3 linked regions of the Catenulispora sp. EB89 genome follow. The protein of the gene in region 3 interacts with the protein of the main gene of each other region in a pairwise test. Links are inferred from orthologs where the notes say so. Each region holds a gene or a part of one and is shown on either strand. Other genes may lie near its edges. The genes, in order: rplL, ABH920_RS28485 and dnaE.

Region 1 (3,078 bases), on a different replicon or contig from region 3:
ACTCGCCGAACTCCTCCAGGATCCGGGCGTCGTCCCAGCCCAGGGCCTTCAGGAGCACGGTGACGTGCTGCTTGCGCTTACGGTCGACGCGCACGCCCACCATGTCGCGCTTGTCGATCTCGAACTCCAGCCAGGCGCCGCGGCTCGGGATGATCTTCGCGTTGAAGACGTCCTTGTCGGAGGTCTTGTCGATGTCCTGCGAGAAGTACAGACCCGGGGAGCGCACCAGCTGGGTCACCACGACACGCTCGGTGCCGTTGATGATGAAGGTGCCCTTGTTCGTCATGAGCGGGAAGTCGCCCATGAAGACGGTCTGGCTCTTGATCTCGCCGGTCTCGTTGTTCGTGAACTCGGCGGTCACGAACAGCGGGGCGGCGTAGGTGAAGTCGCGGTCCTTGCACTCGTCGATGGAGTACTTCGCGGGCTCGAAGCGGTGGTCGCGGAACGTCAGCGACATGGTGCCCTGGAAGTCCTCGATCGGGGAGATCTCCTCGAAGATCTCCTCCAGACCGGAGGTGGTGGGCACGTCGAGGCCTGCGGCCTGCTGCTCGGAAACGCGGCCCTTCCAGGTGGCGTTGCCGACGAGCCAGTCGAAGGACTCCGTCTGCAGCGCGAGCAGGTTCGGAACCTCGAGCGGCTCTTTGATCTTCGCGAAGGAGATGCGGCGGGCGGCGTTCTTGGTGATGTTCTGGGCGGTGCGCGAGGCGGCCAAGAGGGGTCCTTCCGGGGCTCGGACTGGACTGGCTGTCCTTAGCGCTACCAGGCGGACCTGTATCCCTACCCGGCGACGGATTCAGCGAAACCCCTGGTCGGCGGCGGTGTTGGAGGCACCGGTGCCGGGTGGTCGACAAGGGGTTCGCGAGGCCGTTGACGGAACGAGGCATGCAGAAAGGCAGCGCAAACGAACAGTGTAGCCATGTTGGCCACGCCTGTCCAGCCCGTGCCTTAATAGGCCTGACGCGGGTCGGTCGCCGCCGCTGAGCGGGGCCCCGACGCGTCGGGCAACAGACGGACAGACTAGCCGGATCGACCGACAGTTGTCGCCGCCGACACGGGCGGCAGGTCCGTCCTTCGCACCTTTTTTCTTCCCCGGCCTTCGCCTCGCGCTGCCTCGGTCCCGGGGGTCCTGCTGTATATCGCTGACGTACCGCAGAATCCCGCGTAGCTGGGCCGACGTCAAGAGGCGTGCGGGGATCTCTCTCCTGGCAAGCCCGCCGCGCACGGCGATCACACTGGTCACGCCGAACGCGAAGGACCCCCGGGGACAACCCCGGGGGTCCTTCGAATGGCTCGCGCCGCGAAGAGGAACTACTTCACGGTGACGCCGGCGCCGGCCTCTTCCAGGGAAGCCTTGGCCTTCTCGGCGGCCTCCTTGGTCGCCTTCTCCAGGACCGGCTTCGGCGCACCGTCGACCAGGTCCTTGGCCTCCTTGAGGCCCAGCGAGGTCAGCTCGCGCACGACCTTGATGACCTGGATCTTCTTGTCGCCGGCCGACTCCAGGATGACGTCGAACTCGTCCTGCTCGACAGCGGCCTCGGCGGCGGCCGCGGCCGGGCCCGCGACGGCGACGGCGGCCGGGGCGGCAGCCTTGACGTCGAAGGTGTCCTCGAACAGCTTCACGAACTCAGAGAGCTCGATCAGGGTCATTTCCTTGAAAGCCTCGAGCAGCTCGTCGTTGCTGAGCTTCGCCATGATAGGCGTCCTTTCTCTAAGTGAGTTCTAGCTCGGTTGTGCCGGGTGCCTATCAGGCGTCGGCGGACTTCTTGGCCGACAGCGCGTCCACGGTACGGACGGCCTTGGCCAAAGGAGCCTGGAAGAGCGCCGCCGCGTTCGCGAGGGACGCCTTCATCGCGCCGGCCGCCTTGGCCAGCAGAACCTCGCGGGACTCCAGATCCGCGAGCTTGGCGATCTCGGCCGGGGTGAGGGTCTTGCCCTCCATCACCCCGCCCTTGATCACCAGAAGGGGGTTCGCCTTGGCGAAGTCACGAAGACCCTTGGCCGCCTCGACCGGGTCGCCCTTGATGAAGGCGATAGCCGAAGGACCCTTCAGCGCCGACTCGTCCAGACCCTCAATACCGGCCTCGCGAGCAGCGACCTTGGTCAGCGTGTTCTTCACCACGGCGTAGTCCGTGGTCGCACCGAGCGCGCGCCGAAGCTCCTTCAGCTGCGCGACAGTGAGCCCGCGGTACTCGGTCAGCACGGCGGCGTTCGAGCCGCGGAAGTGATCCGCGATCTCGGCGACCGCAGCCGCCTTGTCAGGCCTCGCCATACGGGCCTCCTTCCGGGGTGTCAGAGCCGACGATGAGCCACCAGACACGAAAAAACGCCCGGCGCGTCAGCGCGGGCGTCACAGGTAAGAAGGCCGGTCCCAGAAGGACGAGCTACAACTGCTTCACTTATCGCGCCTCGGCGGGTCGCTCCGTGTGGAGGCCTTCGACTGATCCGGGCCGTTCGGCTCGGAGCAGCGACCAGCGGTCTTCGGCTGCGTCAAGATTAGCACGGGGTCGAGGGTGGTTTTGACCGGCTGCGCACACGGCCGCTCCTGGCCGGATCTGTTCGGTCGGCAGGGATCCCGCCGCCGATCCACTCGGCGGGCGCCGCAAGGCTCGCGCAGCGCCCCTCAGTGCTCCCTCAGCGCCCTGACCGCCCCGTGGGCCCGACGAGAACCGAACAGCGGCAACGAAAAGCCCCCGTCCTCACGGACGGGGGCTCCTCCTGGCCTCTGGCTGCCTGGCTGCCTCTAACTCACGCCTCGTCGTCAGCCACGACGTTGCGCACGCGGTTGGCGTCCACCTGGATGCCGGGGCCCATGGTGGTGGCGAACGTGATCTTCCTCAGGTAGCGGCCCTTGGCGGCGCTCGGCTTCACGCGGAGCACCTCCTCCAGGGCGGCGGCGTAGTTCTCGGCGAGCTGCTGCTCGGAGAAGGAGACCTTGCCGATGATGAAGTTCAGGTTCGAGTGGCGGTCGGCGCGGAACTCGATCTTGCCGCCCTTGATGTCGTTGACGGCCTTGGCCACGTCCGCGGTGACGGTGCCGGTCTTCGGGTTCGGCATCAGGGAGCGCGGGCCCAGGACCCG
Region 2 (3,110 bases), on a different replicon or contig from region 3:
ACGCAGCAGCAGGCGCCGAAGCAGCAGACGCAGCCGCAGCAGCAGTACAAGCAGTCCTGGAACTGGAACGCGCCGAAGCAGCAGAACACTCAGCCCGCCCCGGCCCAGAACGCGGCCCCGCAGGCTCAGCCGACCGGTGCGACCTACACCATCAAGAGTGGCGACACGCTGTCGCAGATCGCCGTCACCAACCACGTGGCCGGCGGCTGGCAGAGCCTGTTCCAGCTGAACAAGGGCCAGATCTCGAACCCGAACCTGATCTTCCCGGGCCAGGTCATCAAGCTCTGAGAACCGGATCCCCGGTGCCTTTTCGCCGCCCCGGCCTGCTTCGCGCGGGCCGGGGCCGGCGGTCTGTCGCAGGAGCCTTAGTCAGGCGGTGCGTGTCGCCGAGACCTCGTCCAGCGTTTGCTTGAGCGACGTCTCAGCATCCTGTGTCGCGGAGTCCAGCACCAGATGCGGCTCCGGCCACGCCTCCCACAACCCCTGCATCCGCTGCACATGTGTCCACGGCACCGTGGGCCGCCACCCCGGGATCCCCCGGTCCCGACCCTCGACCCGCGCCTTGTGCACTTCCGGATCCGAGCACACGCACTCCACCCCCACGAAGCGCGCCCCCAGACTCTCGGCCACCCGCCGATAGCGCTCCCGCACCTCGACCTCGTGCCCCGGCACGTCCAGCACCACGTCCAGTCCCAGCTGTAGCTGCCGCGCGAGCGCCCCGACGAGCATCATCTCGGCCAGCGGCACCATGTTCTCCTCCGTCAGCACCCGGAACGGCGTCAAAGCCCCGAGCTGCCAGTCCGTGGAGAACACCGCCGCCCGCAACTCCCGCGCCAACCCCTCGGCCAACGTGCTCTTTCCGGCCCCCGGCACCCCCGCGACCAGGATCGCGGCCGGCTTCGCCGCCGGGTCCAGGGGCGTCAGCTTCTCATAGGCCTGAAATGCGGCTTCGTAGTCGGTCATGGAACCGACCCTAGGCAAGCGACCGCCCGGAACCCGCGCGCTTTCGCTGACGGCGAACGCACGCCTGGCTAACCCTTCAACCGCCCCAACCGCTCGACAGCCTCGACCAGCACCTCGTCCTTCTTGCAGAACGCGAACCGCACCAGGCTCCGCGCCGCCTCGACGTCGTCGTAGAACACCTGGTTCGGAATCGCCACGACGCCGCACCGCTCAGGCAGTTCGCGGCAGAACTCCATCCCGTTCTTCTCGCTCAGCCCGCTGATGTCGGTGGTGACGAAGTACGTCCCGTCCGGCACGAACACCTCGAACCCGGCCGCGCTCAGCCCGCCGGCCAGCAGGTCGCGCTTGCGCCGCAGGTCGGCGCGCAGCGTCGTGAAGTACTCGTCCGGCAGAGCCAGGGCGGTAGCGGCGGCGTACTGGAAGGGGCCGCTCGCCACGTACGTCAGGAACTGCTTCGCGCTGCGGACCGCGGAGACCAGCGCCGGCGGCGCCGTCACCCAGCCGACCTTCCAGCCGGTGAAGGAGAAGGTCTTGCCCGCCGAGCCGATCGTGACCGTGCGCTCGCGCATCCCGGGCAGCGTGGCCAGCGGGATGTGCTCGGGGCCGAACGTCAGGTGCTCGTAGACCTCGTCGGTGACGACCAGCAGGTCGCGCTCGCACGCCAGCCGCGCGATCGCCTCGGACTCGGCGCGGGTGAGCACCATGCCGGTCGGGTTGTGCGGGGTGTTCAGCAGCAGCAGGCGGGTGCGGTCGGTTACGGCGGCGCGCAGCGCGTCCAGGTCGGGGCGGAAGTGCGGGGGACGCAGCGTCACCGGCACGCGCACGCCGCCGGCCATCGCGATGCAGGCCGTGTACGAGTCGTAGTACGGCTCAAACGCGACCACCTCGTCGCCGGGCTCCAGCAGCGCCAGCAGCGCCGCCGCGATGGCCTCGGTGGCGCCGGCGGTGACCAGCACCTCGGTGTCCGGGTCGAAGTCCAGGCCGTAGAAGCGCTTCTGGTGCTCGGCCACGGCCCTGCGCAGCTCCGGGATGCCGGGCCCGGGCGGGTACTGGTTGCCGTGCCCGGACAGCACCGCCTCGGCCGCCGCGCGCTTGATCTCCTCGGGGCCGTCGGTGTCCGGGAAGCCCTGGCCCAGGTTGATCGAGCCGGTGGCCACGGCCAGCGCCGACATCTCGGCGAAGATGGTGGTGCCCATCGGGGCCAGGCGGCTGTTGACGTAGGGCATGCGCATGACGCCATCCTGCCGTACCGGCACCGTCACGCACGGGTGGCCCGCGCGTCCTCGGCTCGTGCGTCCGCCGCGCATCCGCGGCGCACCCGACGTGCATCCGCCGCGCGAGCGCCGCCGCGAGTGCGCCGCACCGTGTGAAAGGCTTGCCCCATGGACTTGCGCATCTTCACCGAGCCCCAGCAGGGCGCCGACTACGACACCCTCCTCACCGTCGCCAAAGCCACCGAGGACCTGGGCTTCGACGCGTTCTTCCGCTCCGACCACTACCTGAAGATGGGCGACGTCACCGGCGCCCCCGGGCCCACCGACGCCTGGATCACGCTGGCCGGCCTGGCCCGCGAGACCAGCCGCATCAAGCTCGGCACCCTGGTCAGCCCGGCCACCTTCCGGCTGCCCGGCCCGCTGGCCATCGCCGTCGCGCAGGTCGACGCCATGGCCGGTCCGGGCCGCGTGGAGCTGGGCCTGGGCACCGGCTGGTTCGGCGACGAGCACACCGCCTACGGCATCCCCTTCCCGGAGAAGCGCTTCGGCCTGCTGGAGGAGCAGCTGGAGATCGTCACCGGGCTGTGGAACACCCCCGAAGGCGCGACCTACAGCTTCAAGGGCGAGCACTACACCCTCAGCGACTCCCCGGCGCTGCCCAAGCCGGTCACCAAGCCGCACCCGCCGATCATCATCGGCGGTGGCGGCCCGAAGCGCACCCCGCGCCTGGCCGCGCGCTACGCCGCCGAGTACAACACCTCGTTCAGGTCCTTCGAGGACAGCGAACGCCTGTTCGGCACGGTCCGCGAGGCCGTCGCCGCCAACGGCCGCGCCCCGGAGTCGATGACGTACTCCGCGGCCCTGGTGGCCTGCGTCGGCCGCGACGAGGCCGAGTACGCCAGGCGCGCCGCCGCGATCGGCCGCGAGCCGGCC
Region 3 (4,313 bases):
CCTCGTCCCGGTCGGTCCAGCCCTTGTCGGGGCGTGCGTACCGGTCGATGTAGATCTCCTTGTTGGAGCAGGGGATCACGATCATCTGCGCGTTGCGCAGCGGCGTGCCGGCGTACTCGTCCTCCGGGTCCATCGCCTTCCAGAACGCGGCGCGGTCCTCGGCGGACTCCAGCACGAGCATCGCATAGCCCTGCGAGAACCCGGCGGACGGAGCCCGGTTCGCCGCGAGCAGCAGGCGCTCGCTCACCTCCGGGGCGATCGGCTCGGTCGTGAACGCCCGGACCATCTTCCGCTTCCGGATCACATCCTGGAACTCCATGCTCACTCCCCCGCTTGCGAGGGATCGGCGCCGAAGCACCCGGCACCCAGCAGGACCTTGAGATCGGAGCTCAGCGCCGGCGAGTTCGCGACCCGCAGGTTGTCGCCGAGCTGGTAGCGGATGACCTTCTCGTCGTGGCTCTTCAGGTGCATGCGCACCGGGGTGGTGCCGGGGTGCCGGGTGAGGATCCGCTTGAGGCGCTCCACGGTCGCCGGGATCACCCGGGACTCCGAGACGTGCAGGACCACCGGGGCGCTGCTGCCGGCCCCGGAGATGTCCAGGACGGCGACCTCCATCGCGATCAGCTTCGGCACCTCGTCGCGCTTGTCCAGCCGGCCCTTCACCACGACCACCGCGTCCTCGGCCAGCTGCGTGGAGTACAGCTGGTAGGTCTGCGGGAAGAACATCGTCTCGATGCCGCCCTCGAGGTCCTCGATGGAGGCCGCGGCCCAGGTGTTGCCCTGCTTGGTGACCTTGCGGGCCAGGCCGGCGACCAGGCCGGCGATGGTGACGATCGAGCCGTCGCCGCGGTCGTTCTCCCCGGTGAGCGAGGCGATCGAGCAGTCGGCCTTGGACGCCAGCAGGTTCTCCACCCCGGACAGCGGGTGGTCCGAGACGTACAGACCCAGCATCTCCCGCTCGAAGCCGAGCAGGACCTTCTTGTCCCACTCGATGTCGGAGAAGGTCATCTCGACGCCGCCGGTGATGGCGTCCTGGCCGCCGTCCAGCAGCGAGCCGAACAGCGAGTCCTGGCCCAGCGCCTCCTGCTTCTTGACGTCCACCACCGAGTCGATCGCGCGCTCGTGCTGCTCGATCAGGCCGCGGCGGGAGTGCCCCAGGGAGTCGAAGGCGCCGGCCTTGATCAGCGATTCGATGGTCCTCTTGTTGCAGACCGGGAGGTCCACCTTGGCCAGGAAGTCGTTGAACGAGGTGAAGCGGCCCTTGGCCTTGCGGGTGGCGATGATCGAGGAGACCACGTTCTCGCCGACGTTGCGGATCGCGCCGAGCCCGAAGCGGATGTCGGTGCCGACCGGGGTGAACTGGTGCAGCGAGTCGTTGACGTCCGGCGGCAGCACCTTGATGCCCATCCGGCGGCACTCGGCCAGGTAGATCGCCGAGCGGTCCTTGTCGGTGGCCGTCGAGGTGAGCAGCGCGGCCATGTATTCGGCCGGGTAGTGGGCTTTCAGGTACGCGGTCTGATAAGCGATGAAGCCGTAGGCGACGGAGTGCGACTTGTTGAACGCGTAGTCGGCGAACGGGACCAGGACGTCCCACACCGCCTTGGTGGCCTGGGCCGAATAGCCGTTGTCGGCCATGCCCTTCTCGAAGCCCACGTACTCCTTGTCGAGGACTTCCTTCTTCTTCTTGCCCATGGCCCGGCGGAGCAGGTCCGCTTGGGCCAGGGAGTAGCCGGCGAGCACCCGCGCGGCGGCCATCACCTGCTCCTGATAGATGATCAGGCCGTAGCTGACGCCGAGGACCTCCTTGAGCGGGTCCTCCAGCTCCGGGTGGATCGGGGTGATCGGCTGCCGGTTGTTCTTGCGCTCGGCGTAGTTGATGTGCGAGTTCGCACCCATCGGCCCCGGCCGGTACAGGGCGATGATGGCCGAGACGTCTTCGAAGTTGTCCGGGCGCATCTGCCGCAGCAGCGAGCGCAGCGGGCCGCCGTCGAGCTGGAACACGCCCAGCGTGTCGCCCTTGCACAGCAGCTCGTAGGTGAGCGGGTCGTCGAGCGGGAACTCCAGCGTGTTGAGCTTCTTGCCGGTGGTGGTCTCGACGTTGTTCAGGGCGTCGGTGATGATCGTCAGGTTCCTGAGACCCAGGAAGTCCATCTTGATCAGGCCGATTTCCTCGCAGGTCGGGTAGTCGAACTGCGTGATGATGACGCCGTCGGCGGGGCGCATCATGACCGGCACGTGGTCGGTGATGCTCTCCGGGGAGATGATGACGCCGGCCGCGTGCACCCCGGGCTGGCGGATCAGGCCCTCGACGCCGCGGCCGGTGTCGATGACCTTCTTGACGTCCGCGTCCTGCTCGTACATCCCGCGGATCTCGCCGGCCTCGCCGTAGCGCGGGTGGTTGCTGTCGAACACGCCGCTCAGCGGCATCGACTTGCCCATCACGTCCGGCGGCATCGCCTTGGTGATGCGGTCTCCCATCGCGAACGGGTATCCCAGGATCCGGCTGGAGTCCTTGATCGCCGCCTTCGCCTTGATCCGGCCGAAGGTGGCGATCATCGCGACCTTGTCCTCGCCGTACTTCTCGGTGACGTAGCGGATCACGTCCGAGCGGCGGCGGTCGTCGAAGTCGATGTCGATGTCGGGCGGGGTGACGCGGTCCGGGTTCAGGAACCGCTCGAACAGCAGGTCGAACGGGATCGGGTCGACGTCGGTGATGCCCAGCGACCACGCGACCAGCGAGCCTGCGGCCGAACCGCGGCCGGGACCCACGGCGATGCCGTTGTCCTTGGCCCAGTTGATGAAGTCCGCGACCACGATGAAGTAGGACGGGAAGCCCATCGACAGGATGACGTCGAGCTCGAACTCGAGGCGGTCGTGGTAGGTCTTCTGATCCGGGATCCCGGCCGGGAAGCGCTTGTTCAGTCCTTCGTAGGCGAGCTGGCGGAACCACTCGTCCTCGGTCATCCCCGCCGGCGGGTCCAGGCGCGGCATCAGGTTCCGGTAGGAGAACATCCCCTCCGGGTTCACCTTCTCCGCGATCAGCAGCGTGTTCCGGCAGCCTTCCTGCCAGATCTCGTCGGTGGCGGCGATCGCCCGCATCTCGTCGGCGGACTTCAGGTAGTAGCCGTCGCCGCCGAACCGGAAGCGGTCGGGGTCGGCGATGTTCGAGGCGGTCTGGATGCACAGCAGCGCGTCGTGCGCGGTGGACTCGTGCTGGTAGGTGTAGTGCGAGTCGTTGGTGACCACCGGCGGGATGTTGAGCTTGCGGCCGATCTCCAGCAGGCCCTCGCGGACCCGGGTCTCGATGTCGAGGCCGTGGTCCATCAGCTCGAGGTAGAAGTTGTCCTTGCCGAAAATCTCCTGGTACTGCGCGGCGGCGGCGTAGGCCTCGTCGAACTGCTCCAGGCGCAGGCGGGTCTGGACGAAGCCGGAGGGGCAGCCTGTGGTGGCCATGAGACCGGCGGAGTGCTCCGCCATGAGCTCGGCGTCCATGCGCGGGTACTTGCGGGCGAAGCCCTCGGTGAACGCCCGCGAGGAGAGCTTGGTGAGGTTCTGCAGACCGGTGACGTCCCGGGCCCAGATCGTGGCGTGGCCGTAGAGGCCACCGCCGGAGACGTCGTCCGATTTCTGGTGCGGCTGGCCCCAGCGGACCGGCTTCTGGTTGTAGCGCGACTCGGGCGCCACGTACGCCTCGATGCCGAGGATCGGCTTGATGCCGGCGCCCATCGCCTGCTTGGTGAAGTCGGCCGCGCCGTGCATGTTGCCGTGGTCCGTCATCGCCACCGCGGGCATGCCCAACTCGGTGGCGTGTTTGAACATGTCCTTCAGCCGCGCCGCACCGTCGAGCATCGAATACTCGGTGTGAACGTGCAGGTGGACGAAGGAATCGGACACAGGGATCCTCCTGCGGGTGGGGCGGGCGCGGCTCCGGCAGTCTACGAGATTTACTTGATCCAAGGTTCCTCTCGGGGTGGGTTCGAAGCCCGCCGCAGGTAAGGAGTACAAGTGAAGCTCGGGCGTGTCGCGTCGTGGTTCCTGGTGGCGTTCGGAGTGTGGTCAGTGATCATCTGGCCGCGCTTCATGGAGGCGATCTGGGACGACAAGAGGTCCTGGAACAACGGACCCACTTCGTTCTTCCTGGTGCACGCGGTTCTGGTGACGGTGTCGATCGTCGCGGGCGTGGCGATCGGCGTGATCGGGTGGCGCTCGGTGCGCGGGCTGCGCAAGATGAACGCGTGACTTCACACGGGGCGCTTTCGGTAGACGACGACCAACGCCGCGCGCGCCTGGCGACGCGGCACCTGCTGGCGCCG

What was found.
Region 1: the proteins of dnaE (region 3) and rplL interact in binary tests that used the Escherichia coli proteins (3 or more experiments, as listed by UniProt). The link is inferred for Catenulispora sp. EB89 from one-to-one orthologs.
Region 2: the proteins of dnaE (region 3) and ABH920_RS28485 interact in binary tests that used the Escherichia coli proteins (3 or more experiments, as listed by UniProt). The link is inferred for Catenulispora sp. EB89 from one-to-one orthologs.

Annotation. Positions count from the first base shown.
Region 1 is NZ_JBGCCU010000040.1:57,747-60,824, reverse strand. The notes cover bases 1-2,932. They hold rplL (50S ribosomal protein L7/L12), read right to left. Parts: upstream 1,693-2,932; coding sequence 1,309-1,692; downstream 1-1,308. Other genes in these bases: rplA (50S ribosomal protein L1), read right to left, coding at 2,746-2,932; rplJ (50S ribosomal protein L10), read right to left, coding at 1,745-2,269; rpoB (DNA-directed RNA polymerase subunit beta), read right to left, coding at 1-712. Outside these bases: more of rplA, read right to left, coding at 2,933-3,078. UniProt on the Escherichia coli protein: The binding site for several of the GTPase factors involved in protein synthesis (IF-2, EF-Tu, EF-G and RF3). Is thus essential for accurate translation.
Region 2 is NZ_JBGCCU010000015.1:18,162-21,271, reverse strand. Bases 114-3,077 are described here. They hold ABH920_RS28485 (pyridoxal phosphate-dependent aminotransferase), read right to left. Parts: upstream 2,196-3,077; coding sequence 1,032-2,195; downstream 114-1,031. Other genes in these bases: ABH920_RS28480 (LLM class F420-dependent oxidoreductase), read left to right, coding at 2,346-3,077; ABH920_RS28490 (AAA family ATPase), read right to left, coding at 370-963; ABH920_RS28495 (transglycosylase family protein), read left to right, coding at 114-288. Also shown: more of ABH920_RS28495, read left to right, coding at 1-113; more of ABH920_RS28480, read left to right, coding at 3,078-3,110. UniProt on the Escherichia coli protein: Shows aminotransferase activity with methionine and histidine as substrates, and to a lesser extent also with phenylalanine.
Region 3 is NZ_JBGCCU010000003.1:210,505-214,817, forward strand. Bases 122-4,288 are described here. They hold dnaE (DNA polymerase III subunit alpha), read right to left. Parts: upstream 3,895-4,288; coding sequence 322-3,894; downstream 122-321. Other genes in these bases: ABH920_RS07820 (nitroreductase family protein), read right to left, coding at 122-319; ABH920_RS07830 (SCO4848 family membrane protein), read left to right, coding at 4,006-4,239; ABH920_RS07835 (winged helix DNA-binding domain-containing protein), read left to right, coding at 4,236-4,288. Outside these bases: more of ABH920_RS07820, read right to left, coding at 1-121; more of ABH920_RS07835, read left to right, coding at 4,289-4,313. UniProt on the Escherichia coli protein: DNA polymerase III is a complex, multichain enzyme responsible for most of the replicative synthesis in bacteria. This DNA polymerase also exhibits 3' to 5' exonuclease activity. The alpha chain is the DNA polymerase catalytic subunit.